DNA from 2 places in the Mesobacillus subterraneus genome. Region 1 is predicted to be linked to the other one. Evidence: riboswitches for the same ligand, from Rfam matches in the RefSeq annotation. Region 1 holds a riboswitch; the other holds the start of a gene.
What was found. A riboswitch is a leader RNA that binds a small molecule or an ion and turns the genes downstream of it on or off. The one in region 1 is predicted to bind cobalamin.
Positions count from the first base shown of each region.

Region 1 (5,090 bases):
ATCCTTGCAAGCTGCTTTGGTGAGTATTGTGTCAACGGACGTCCATCCACATCGATTGAACCTTCTCTGAAATCCAGAGCTCGGCTGATCATTTTTAAAAGGGTTGTTTTGCCGCTGCCATTGGGCCCAAGAATTCCAAACAACTCCCCCCTTGCAGACCTCGAAGGAAATTCCCTTTAACACCTCTCCGCCTGCATATCCGCCTGTCAAACTCTTCACTGTAATCATCGGCCAGCACTTCTTTCCTTACGACTTCTCATTAAAATCAATGCAAAAACCGGAGCACCGATCAAGGCTGTGATCACGCCAATCGGTAATTCTGATGGCGCGATGATTGTCCTCGATACAAGATCGGCAAGAATCAGAAAGCCGGCGCCGATCAGCACAGATAACGGCAGCAAATGACGATGGTCCGGTCCCCAGACTGTCCTTGTCAGATGCGGGATGACGAGACCGACAAAGCCTATTGTCCCAGAGACCGCAACCGCTGAGCCTGTTAAAAGAGAACCAGACAATAAGATCAGCAGCTTGCGGCGCTCGACATTGACACCCATGTGCTGCGCCCGTTCCTCACCGAAGGACATTGCATTTAACTCCCTGGTATTTGCAAGCAAAATCAGCAATCCAATAATAAAAAAAGGGAAAATAATATTGATGTATTCCCAGCCTCTCATCGACACGCTGCCAAGCAGCCAGCCTATGATTTGCCGCAGCTCCTCTCCAGATAAGGCAATCATCAATGAAATGAATGACCCAAGAAATGAACTTAGAATGATTCCAGTCAGAATAATCGTCTCAACCCTGAGCAGTCTGTCGACTCTCCGGGCAAAAAATAGCACAAACAACACGGTTGCGAATGCGAACAAAATGCTCAGCACCGGCAACGTGAATGCCCCAACCAGCGGCATTGAGATCCCAAAAAACAGCGTGATGACCGCACCGATGGAGGCCCCTGATGAAATCCCCAGGGTATATGGATCTGCCAACGGGTTACGGAGCAGTCCCTGGAATGCCGCACCGGCAATGGCAAGGGACGCACCGACTAGCCCTGCCAGCAAAACACGCGGCAGCCTGATATCCATGACAATACTAGCATGCATCGGATCGATTCCCTGTCCCTGGTAGCGGAAAATCTCAGCACCAATGATTTTAATAATAGCGGGGTACAGGGATGGAAACCGTTCCGATTGATATGCCTAGCAGCATGGAAATGATTAAAAACGTTGCCGTGATCAGATAGGCTATTGCTTTACTATTTAAAAATGTCTGGATAAATGGCTTTTGCAAGCTCCTCTGCTCCTTCAGCGAGCCTTGGGCCAGAACGGGTTACGAGGTCAGAGTGGACATCGAATACCTGCTGGTCCTTGACTGCTTTTACATTATTCCAGCCTGGTCTCGCGAGAACCTGTTCGATTGGCTTGTCTGTATAATATCCATAGGTTGTCACAATCACATCGGGATTACGCTCGACGATTGCTTCAGGGTCAACTTTCGGCCAGCCATCCAGATCTCCGGCAGCGTTCTTCGCACCAATCAACTCAAGCATTTCATTGATAAAAGTGTTTTTGCCGGCAGTGTAGATTTCCGGCGCAGGCGAGACTTCTACAAAGACCGTTTTTTGCTCTTCCGGCTTGATTGCTTCAGCTTTCTTTTTCAATTCTGCAAAACTGTTATTCATCTTTTCTACAAGCTGATCGGCTTTTTCTGTCTCGCCAATGGCCTTGCCAATCATCTCGATCGATACAAATACTTCTTCAAATGACTGTGCGTCATTCACAACGACAACAGCAATTCCCGCATCCTTTAGCTGCTGAAGACCTTCTTTTACAGTGTCCGCAGTTGAACCAGGAGCAAGGACAAGGTCTGGCTTCAGAGAAATCATTTTTTCAATATTGAATTCCATGCCGCCGATTTTTTCCTTTGACATTGCATCCTCAGGATAATTATCGAAATCAGTGACGCCTACAATCGCCTCTCCGCTCTCAAGTGCGTATACAATTTCCGTATTGCTCGGAATCAGGGAAATGATTCTTTCAGGCTTTTCTTCTATGACCACTTCTTCATCAAGCGCATCTTTTACCGTGACAGGGAATCCTGTTTTCTGCTCCTGCGCGGTTTTTTCGTTTTCCTTCTTTTCAGGCTGTGCTTCTGTACCGCAGCCAGCCAAGATCATGGCTGTCATCAACAATAATAATAATTTTTTCATTTGCTTCTCCTCCAATTTTTCGGTTAGCTTCGTCTAATCAGGCTGTTAAATACCAGCATTTCGACTTCAACAAAGCTATAAATACTAAAAAAACATCTCCACCTGAAGGGGAGATGTCCGAGTAAGCAAATGTTTTTATCCTCATAAAAGACATAGAGCCTGTCGGCACCTCCCTATCCTCGTAGGTTTGCTGGTGCAATGGACAGGCAGGTCTCCTGGCTCATGGTCAATGCTCGCTGCGCCTTCCCATACGTTTGTACAGTGGCATAATGCAGCTTGCTCCCATTTACAGTGGCGGGACCGCGTTGGATTTTCACCAACTTCCCTATTAAGTCTTGTTTAAAAAGACACCTGTTCATTTCGATATGTAATTTTCCGCTAAACCCCATTATACACGATTTGCCAGAAATTGCTCCAAAAATTTTGCTTTTCCGACTTTATTGGGCAAGCAGACTCCACTCTTTTACTTTTTTATCAAAAACTAGCCTGCCGTCAGGATTACTGCGGCTTGCTTCTTTATATTCATCATGCATGTCATCCATATTGGCAAAATCTCCGATGATCCAAATCGGTATTTCAATTCTGCTGCGGTTTTGCTGGATGTTTTTGAGCGAAAAAACCGCCCCTTCCTTCATCGCAGGCGTCAATGATTTCAGGATTTCCTTGCTGATAGCTGGGTAGGACTTCTTTTTCCTGATTCCCAGCAATGTTTTTTCTGGTTTCATTTCACCTAGCTTTCCGGACAGGACCGTACCGAGCATCCGGAAAAAATCATTAAAGTTGCGGTAGTATATTTTGTTGAACCAGCCATCCTCATGGGAAAGAAAAACAAAGCGATTATTGAGCTGGTTATAAAATGGCTGCTTCAAATGGTGCTTGATATGGCCTAGATAAAGAAGCTCGGCAATCTCCTGGACCGTCAGCACATTCAGCGCTTCCACTTCCTCAAAATCGATCCAGCAAAAATCACCGTATGCATGGACATTTGCGGCGACCAACTTTTCAACGCTGTCTTCAGGTACAAATTCAAATAAGGTATGTCTATTGAACTCACCATCCTCATAACGATGCTTCAGCAGCAGCAGATGGTTAAGCGAATCAGACAGTGACCTTGCAAATTCATGAAATTCCATACCATGCGAGAGCACGTACTGGTCCCGCTCGTTCAAATGGACATATAGTATATCCCTGCTATAAGGATGGTTCTTTTTCAAAAAGCACGACCTCCCGAAAATTCTCAGCTGCATGATGGCCAGCGACACTCTGACTCCGTACAAATATCACTTCTTCCATTCTAACAAAAACCCATGAAAATATCTTATTCTGACTCTTCAAAAACATAAATATTATCGTACGAACACGTTTAAGAATCCCTATTACAAAAGAAACTATTCTCCCATTTCATTCGTCTATTACTTGAGTAGGAATATGTTACCTGATAAGGGATTGTAAGGATAATTCAACTCTGCTAGCATAATATTGTAAAAACGGATGGAGACAGGGTGTAGCAAATGGAAAAGCCTATTAAAAAAATCGATCGATTTGATTGGACGTTGACGCTCCTTTTATTGTTGTTCTTTTTGACTAGCTGCTTCGCGATTTACAGCGCACAGAGAACAGGGCAATATTTTGGACAGAACTTTTTATATAAACAAATCTTTTGGTACGTAGTTGGGTCAGGGATCATTGCGGTTGTAATGATGTTCGACAGTGAACAATACCGGAAGCTCAGCTGGTATTTGTATGGCTTCGGAGTCTTCCTGCTCGTCTTCCTTTTTTTCGCTCCTGCAAGCATAGCCGAAGAAAGGAATGGCGCAAAAAGCTGGTTTTTCATCGAGCCCTTCGGTTCCATCCAACCTTCAGAATTCATGAAAGTCTTTCTGATTCTTGCGCTTAGCAGCACGATCTATACTCACCATAAAAAGCATACAAGAAAGACACTCCAGACTGACTTCCTGCTTTTCATCAAGCTTGGTTTCATAACCGGTTTGCCACTCGGAATGATCATGCTGCAGCCTGACCTGGGAACCTCTCTCGTCGTCCTTGCGATTTTCACCGGTATCATCCTTGTATCAGGTATCACGTGGAAGATCATCCTGCCTCTTTATGGCGGAGGTGCGGCATTAGGAGCAGGCATATTGTATCTCGTGATTTGGAAGCCGGAGATCCTGAAAGAATACCTGGGTGTAAAAACGTATCAGTTTGGGCGCATTTATGCGTGGCTTGACCCTGAGAGCTATCCTGAATATGGCTACCATCTGCAGAAATCCCTCAGTGCCATTGGTTCTGGTATGCTGACCGGGAAAGGCCTGAATGGCAGTGAAGTCTATATTCCTGAAAGCCATACGGACTTCATCTTCAGTGTGATCGGCGAGGAATTCGGCTTTGCGGGCGGCAGCTTTGTCATCAGCCTGTATTTCCTGTTAATCTATCATTTGACAAAAACCGCACTGGATACGAATGATCCATTCAATACCTATATTAGTGCGGGTGTCATCAGCATGATCACCTTCCACGTTTTTCAGAATATCGGGATGACGATCCAGCTGCTTCCGATTACCGGTATCCCGCTCCCATTCATCAGTTATGGAGGCAGTTCGCTTATGGGCAATATGCTCGCAATTGGATTGATTTACGGGATCCGGTTCCATCATAAAACGTATATGTTCGCCTCCAAAGACAGGAGTTTTGATATATGAAGCTAGTAAGCCATTACCGCGAGAATGAGGTATTGAGGGATAGCTTTTTCCAGCTTGCCACTGATATTTTCGGGCTTGATTTTAAAAGCTGGAACGAACACGGATATTGGGGCAAGGAATACATCCCGTTCTCCTTTGCAGACGGCGACAAGATTATTGCCAATGTATCGGTCAACGAGCTCGAT
Region 1 covers NZ_CP129019.1:4,202,916-4,208,005, forward strand. Annotated here, with positions in the region: gene LC048_RS21890 (adenosylcobinamide amidohydrolase) at 1-143, opposite strand, end outside; partial or broken gene LC048_RS21895 (FecCD family ABC transporter permease) at 225-1,287, opposite strand; gene LC048_RS21900 (ABC transporter substrate-binding protein) at 1,253-2,206, opposite strand; cobalamin riboswitch at 2,395-2,576, opposite strand; gene LC048_RS21905 (hypothetical protein) at 2,644-3,420, opposite strand; gene LC048_RS21910 (FtsW/RodA/SpoVE family cell cycle protein) at 3,718-4,905, shown strand; gene LC048_RS21915 (GNAT family N-acetyltransferase) at 4,902-5,090, shown strand, end outside.

Region 2 (5,090 bases), 250 kb from region 1:
GGATGGTAGACGCAGTCCCAATATTTTTCACGGAAAGAGCCAGCCCCCTTCTCCTCATCGAAATAATCTTCAAGCGAAAATCCCATGATCCTCTTTACTTCGTGTGGGTCGAACAGATACCAATCGCCTCGTTTTTCAACTTGTTCCATAAATATATCGGGGATGCATATGCCAGTGAATAAATCATGCGTCCGCTGTCGCTCGTCACCATTGTTCAGTTTTGCATCAAGGAACGGGAAGATATCTTTATGCCACACATCGAGGTACACGGCAATCGCGCCCTGGCGCTGCCCTAATTGATCAACAGAAACAGCGGTGTTATTCAGCTGCTTCATCCAGGGAATAACTCCGGAACTGACCCCTTTAAAACCTTTGATATCACTGCCGCGGCTTCTGATTTTCCCAAGATAGACGCCAATACCGCCGCCATTTTTGCTCAAGGTGGAGATATCTGTATTACAGTCGTAGATGCTCCTTAAATCATCAGCAACAGTATCAATAAAGCAGCTCGATAATTGACCATAGCTTTTGCCAGCATTCGATAATGTCGGTGTGGCGACCGTCATATATAGATTGGAAAGCGCCCAATATGCCTCTTCCACTAACTGAAGCCGTATTTCCTTTGGTTCTTCAGCCAGCAACGTCATGGCAATCATCATGAACCGCTCCTGTGGCAATTCGGCAAAATCGCCATTTTGTGTGCGTGCCAGATATCTTTCCGCCATGGTCACAAGGCCTATGTAAGTAAACAGCTTGTCTCTTTCGGGATCAATGACTTTCTCCAAATGATCTATTTCTTCTCGGGAGTAGGATGTTAAAACTCGACTGTCATAAATCCCAATCTCTATTAAACTATTGATCAATTCGTAGAAAGAACCGTAACCAGATTCTATTTTTGTATTACGAAAGTTTGCGCTTAGCTTGTATAATTTTTTCAGATAAAAACCCGCTGCCACATATGTCCATTCAGGTTCGTTTCGGCCGATTCGTTCAACTGCGGTCAGAATCAGCATATTTTCAACCTGATTCACTGTCATATCCTTCACTTCAAGTGCTTGGTCCACCTTCTCTTTGAACGATTGAAAGTCCAATTCAGGGAACGAAGACTCTATTTCTGCAATCAGTTTGGCTACAATTTCATCCTTTACTTGGATATTCATCAATTATCCCTCCAACTTGATTACTTTTTCTCATTTCCAGCCTGCGCTGCCTCCTCATATCGGCAGTTTTGAACATTTGCCTTTCTTCATCATTTTCGGGAATGACCTTCGCAACCGGTACAGGTGCACCGTTGTCATCCTTCGCGACCATGGTAAGAATCGAAGTGGTCGTCAGCGTTTTTCTGCTAGTTTTCAAGTTTTCACTTTCCACTTTCACAAACACTTCCATCGACGTCCTGCCAGTTGAAATGACGACCGCTTCGAGTGTTAAAATATCGCCCACTACAGCGGAAGACAAAAAGTTAACCGAGTCAATCGATGCGGTGACAACAGCCCTTCTGCTGTGTTTCATTGCTGCTATTGCGGCAATTTCATCAATATAAGACAGCACGGTTCCGCCAAAAATCGTGCCAAGATGGTTTGTATCCGGCGGCAAAACGAGCCTGTTCTGAAAAGTCCTTGACACATTTGCTGATAATCCTTCCATTTCTGACCTCCTGTGTGTAAAAAATGTTCCCTGAAAAATAAGAAAAACCCATCTCGAAAGATGGGCTTAAGTAACGTTGATCTATTAACAGCTCATATGAAGCAGCAAAAAAACAGCATGAGTCTATCAATTTATCCGTATACCTTCCCTATTCCCGAAGAAGATAACACGAATAAATATGGCAGGTCTCCTGACTTGTGCTTCACCCTACTTTAAGGCCTTCCCATCTATTTTTTAGACAGTGGTTCATCCTTATTTCGTCAGCACTTACAGTTGCGGGAACAGTTCTGGATTCACACCAGATTCCCTATTAAGTCTTGTTCAGACACCATACTTACCGGTAATTTCAATATTTAGTTATAAAAGTCACTTACCAACACAATATATCGTGTTATGAATTGATAGTAAATCATCTTGACAGCTTTTTCAACTATTTTTCATTTTCCTCCTTCCAGTGGTTCTGGTCGATATATTTCGGAAAGTGGTCGATAAAATCAAAAATCCGCTGATCTATTTAAAAATGTGGTCGATCTATTTTATTTTTCGCCAATAAAGTGGAAGGAGCATCAATCGAACCTCGTTAAAGGCACTATTTCCTGTTTTAAAATGATTAACGTTCTTCTCTTAAACCGGAAAATACTCCCCAGTCTCTGGATTGGCAATGTAAGCATGGACAGGTATTGATTTTGGAATTAATGGATGACCTTTTATTAAGTCTTTATTCTTCTTAATGACATCTTCAATATTTTGTGGTCCTGTTAACCAGTTGATTACATCATGCTCCACTACATCAATGTAGTTAATTGTCTTGAGTATTTCTTCTGAAACTCCATGTTCTTTTATTTTATCTGACATATTTAGTTTGACTTCTTTACTTTCCATTTCACCGATTATAAAGATTTCATCCACCAGTTCATTATAGATCGCTAGAATGATATTTCGAATCAAGCACCCATAAGGCTGGGTAATAACTGCCCCAAAACTGTTAAGAATCATCATATCTTTATTCTTTTTATATGTTATCTCTGGAAATAAAGGATAAATCGCCTCATTAACACCTGTTATGATCATTGTTTTTTTCGTTGCTGAACTAATTAATGTTGACATGAAAATCTCTCCTTTACTGTATCCATTTTGCGATTTCATAATAGGCGGGTATTCCAATTATTAAGTTAAATGGAAAAGTGACTCCTAAAGATAAACCCAGGTATATGGATGGGTTTGCATCTGGGACTGAAGTTTTAAGGGCTGCGGGTGCAGCAATGTATGAAGCACTTCCAGCCAATACTCCCATTAATGTAACTCCCCCTAAAGATAAGCCAACAAAATCCCCTACGAGAACGCCTAAACTGCCAAACAAAAGGGGAGTAAACAAACCAAATGCCAGCAATTTCACCCCGTGTTTTTTTACCTCTGGCAGGCGTTTTCCTGCAATCAATCCCATATTTAAAAGGAAAAGAATTAATACACTGCTGTATAAGTCTATAATAGAGGCTTTACCATTGGAACTGCATTTTCACCAAGAACCCAGCCTATTAACAGGCTGCCAACAAGGAGCAAAATACTTTTACCAAAAATGCTTTCCCTTAGCACTTCCTTATCTATTAAATTTGAGGATGCAGGGATAAAGCCCAAATTCCGGGTGGGATAAACCGGAAGATCTTTTTTGCTCTCTGCTATTTTTAATAACAGTAAAGATACTAAAATTGCCGGACTCTCCATTAAAACAACCAAAGCATTCATGAACCCTTCATAAGATGTACCGCTCTCATCAAGAAATGTAATAGCAGCTCCATAGGTAACTATACTGATGGACCCATAAGTGGCTGCTAATCCTATAGAGTTTTTAAGATCCAATTTTATTACTCTCATGAGAGCCAGCGTAATAACGGGAATGATTATCCCTAAAAACAAGGCTCCCAGGATTGGTGCGAGTACAGACTCAATTGAGTAATGCGAAAGTTCAATGCCTCCTTTTATTCCAATGGCAATTAATAAGTAAATGCTTAGGCCTTCACTTAAACCATTGGGAAACTTCAAATCTGATTTAACGATTGCCGCTATAATACCCAACACAAAAAACAACACAACGGGTGATAATAAATTTTGAAGTATTATTTCGTTCATTCAGCTGTCTCCTTTTTGTTTTTTTCAATAAAAAAACCGACAATTCCAGAGTCCAAGCGGTTAGCCACTGAACGGAATTGTCGGTTTATCTTCAACTGGCAACATGCTATTAAAGATCTCCCTCTATTATCATAAAAATTTTTTCTCAAGGTCGTTATCTAATTTAAATACCATTACTCGTTCCCCTGTTCGAGAACTTATATCAGTATGAAAACTTTTCACTTGTTCCCCACTGTTCGTAAATATGATTTCTTTCAAAGTTCCCAAACCTGATTCCACTAGTTCCGAACGGGTTTTCTTTACTGTTAACATTCCCTCTTTAGTTTCACAAACGGAATATTCTGCTGGTGTCAGGACCCCTTGCAAACTTACGATGACCAGATCTCGCAATATATCTGTCTTAACGGAAACAGAGCCACGTCCAAGATAGTCCTTTTCCCATTGAGTTATCGCCTTGCTAATATCAGACTCCACAGAACCTTTCGACTTGTTCATATAATAATCCCCCCTAAACAAAAAATCGATCTATTCCTCAAGCTAAAATTCTAGTTTAAGGAATACATCGATTTACTTATTATCAACTTTATTATTTTTAATAAAATGCTTTTTCATCCGGCCAAATAAAAATTTAACTGGCATGCTCAAGCTTATTAGTATAAATAAGTTAATGAAAATCTCTCGATTGATTTATTAAATTAACGAAATGTTACCATATAACCTGCAAAATATCAATACTAGATCAATTGAAAAGTGAAGACAAAAGGCACGTCCTCTAAAAAGACTGCAAAAATTATTACAGACGGGATATTCTTTATAAGCAGAAAAGCAGGAACCTGTTGGACCCCTGCTTCCTTATGCAGATGAATACTGAACAGATGAGCGATCAACTTTATTCTGACAAGCTTATGATGCCTTTTTGATTTCGATAACTTTTCCTTCATTCCGCCATTTCTTAAATTCTACTGCAGCCGTAAATAATACGTCAGTCGATGAATTAAGGGCTGTCTCAAAAGAATCCTGTAAAACACCGATGATAAAGCCAACTGCAACTACCTGCATGGCGACATCATTCGGGATGCCGAACAAGCTTGCAGCGAGAGGGATCAGCAAAAGAGATCCGCCGGCAACACCAGATGCACCCGCAGCACTGATCGCAGCCATAAAACTTAGAAGAATGGCAGTAGGAATGTCAACCTGGATACCTAGTGTATGAACAGCAGCCATTGTCATGACAGTAATCGTCACGGCGGCTCCAGCCATATTGATGGTTGCGCCTAATGGAATGGAAACAGAATATGAATCCTTGTCCAAGCCTA
Region 2 covers NZ_CP129019.1:3,954,150-3,959,239, forward strand. Annotated here, with positions in the region: gene LC048_RS20610 (ribonucleoside-diphosphate reductase subunit alpha) at 1-1,160, opposite strand, end outside; gene LC048_RS20615 (acyl-CoA thioesterase) at 1,138-1,647, opposite strand; cobalamin riboswitch at 1,811-1,995, opposite strand; gene LC048_RS20620 (carbonic anhydrase) at 2,272-2,754, opposite strand; partial or broken gene LC048_RS20625 (sodium-dependent bicarbonate transport family permease) at 2,768-3,774, opposite strand; gene LC048_RS20630 (Na-translocating system protein MpsC family protein) at 3,904-4,269, opposite strand; gene sstT (serine/threonine transporter SstT) at 4,678-5,090, opposite strand, start outside.
Region 2: another riboswitch for cobalamin. It lies ahead of LC048_RS20615 (acyl-CoA thioesterase); the one in region 1 lies ahead of LC048_RS21900 (ABC transporter substrate-binding protein).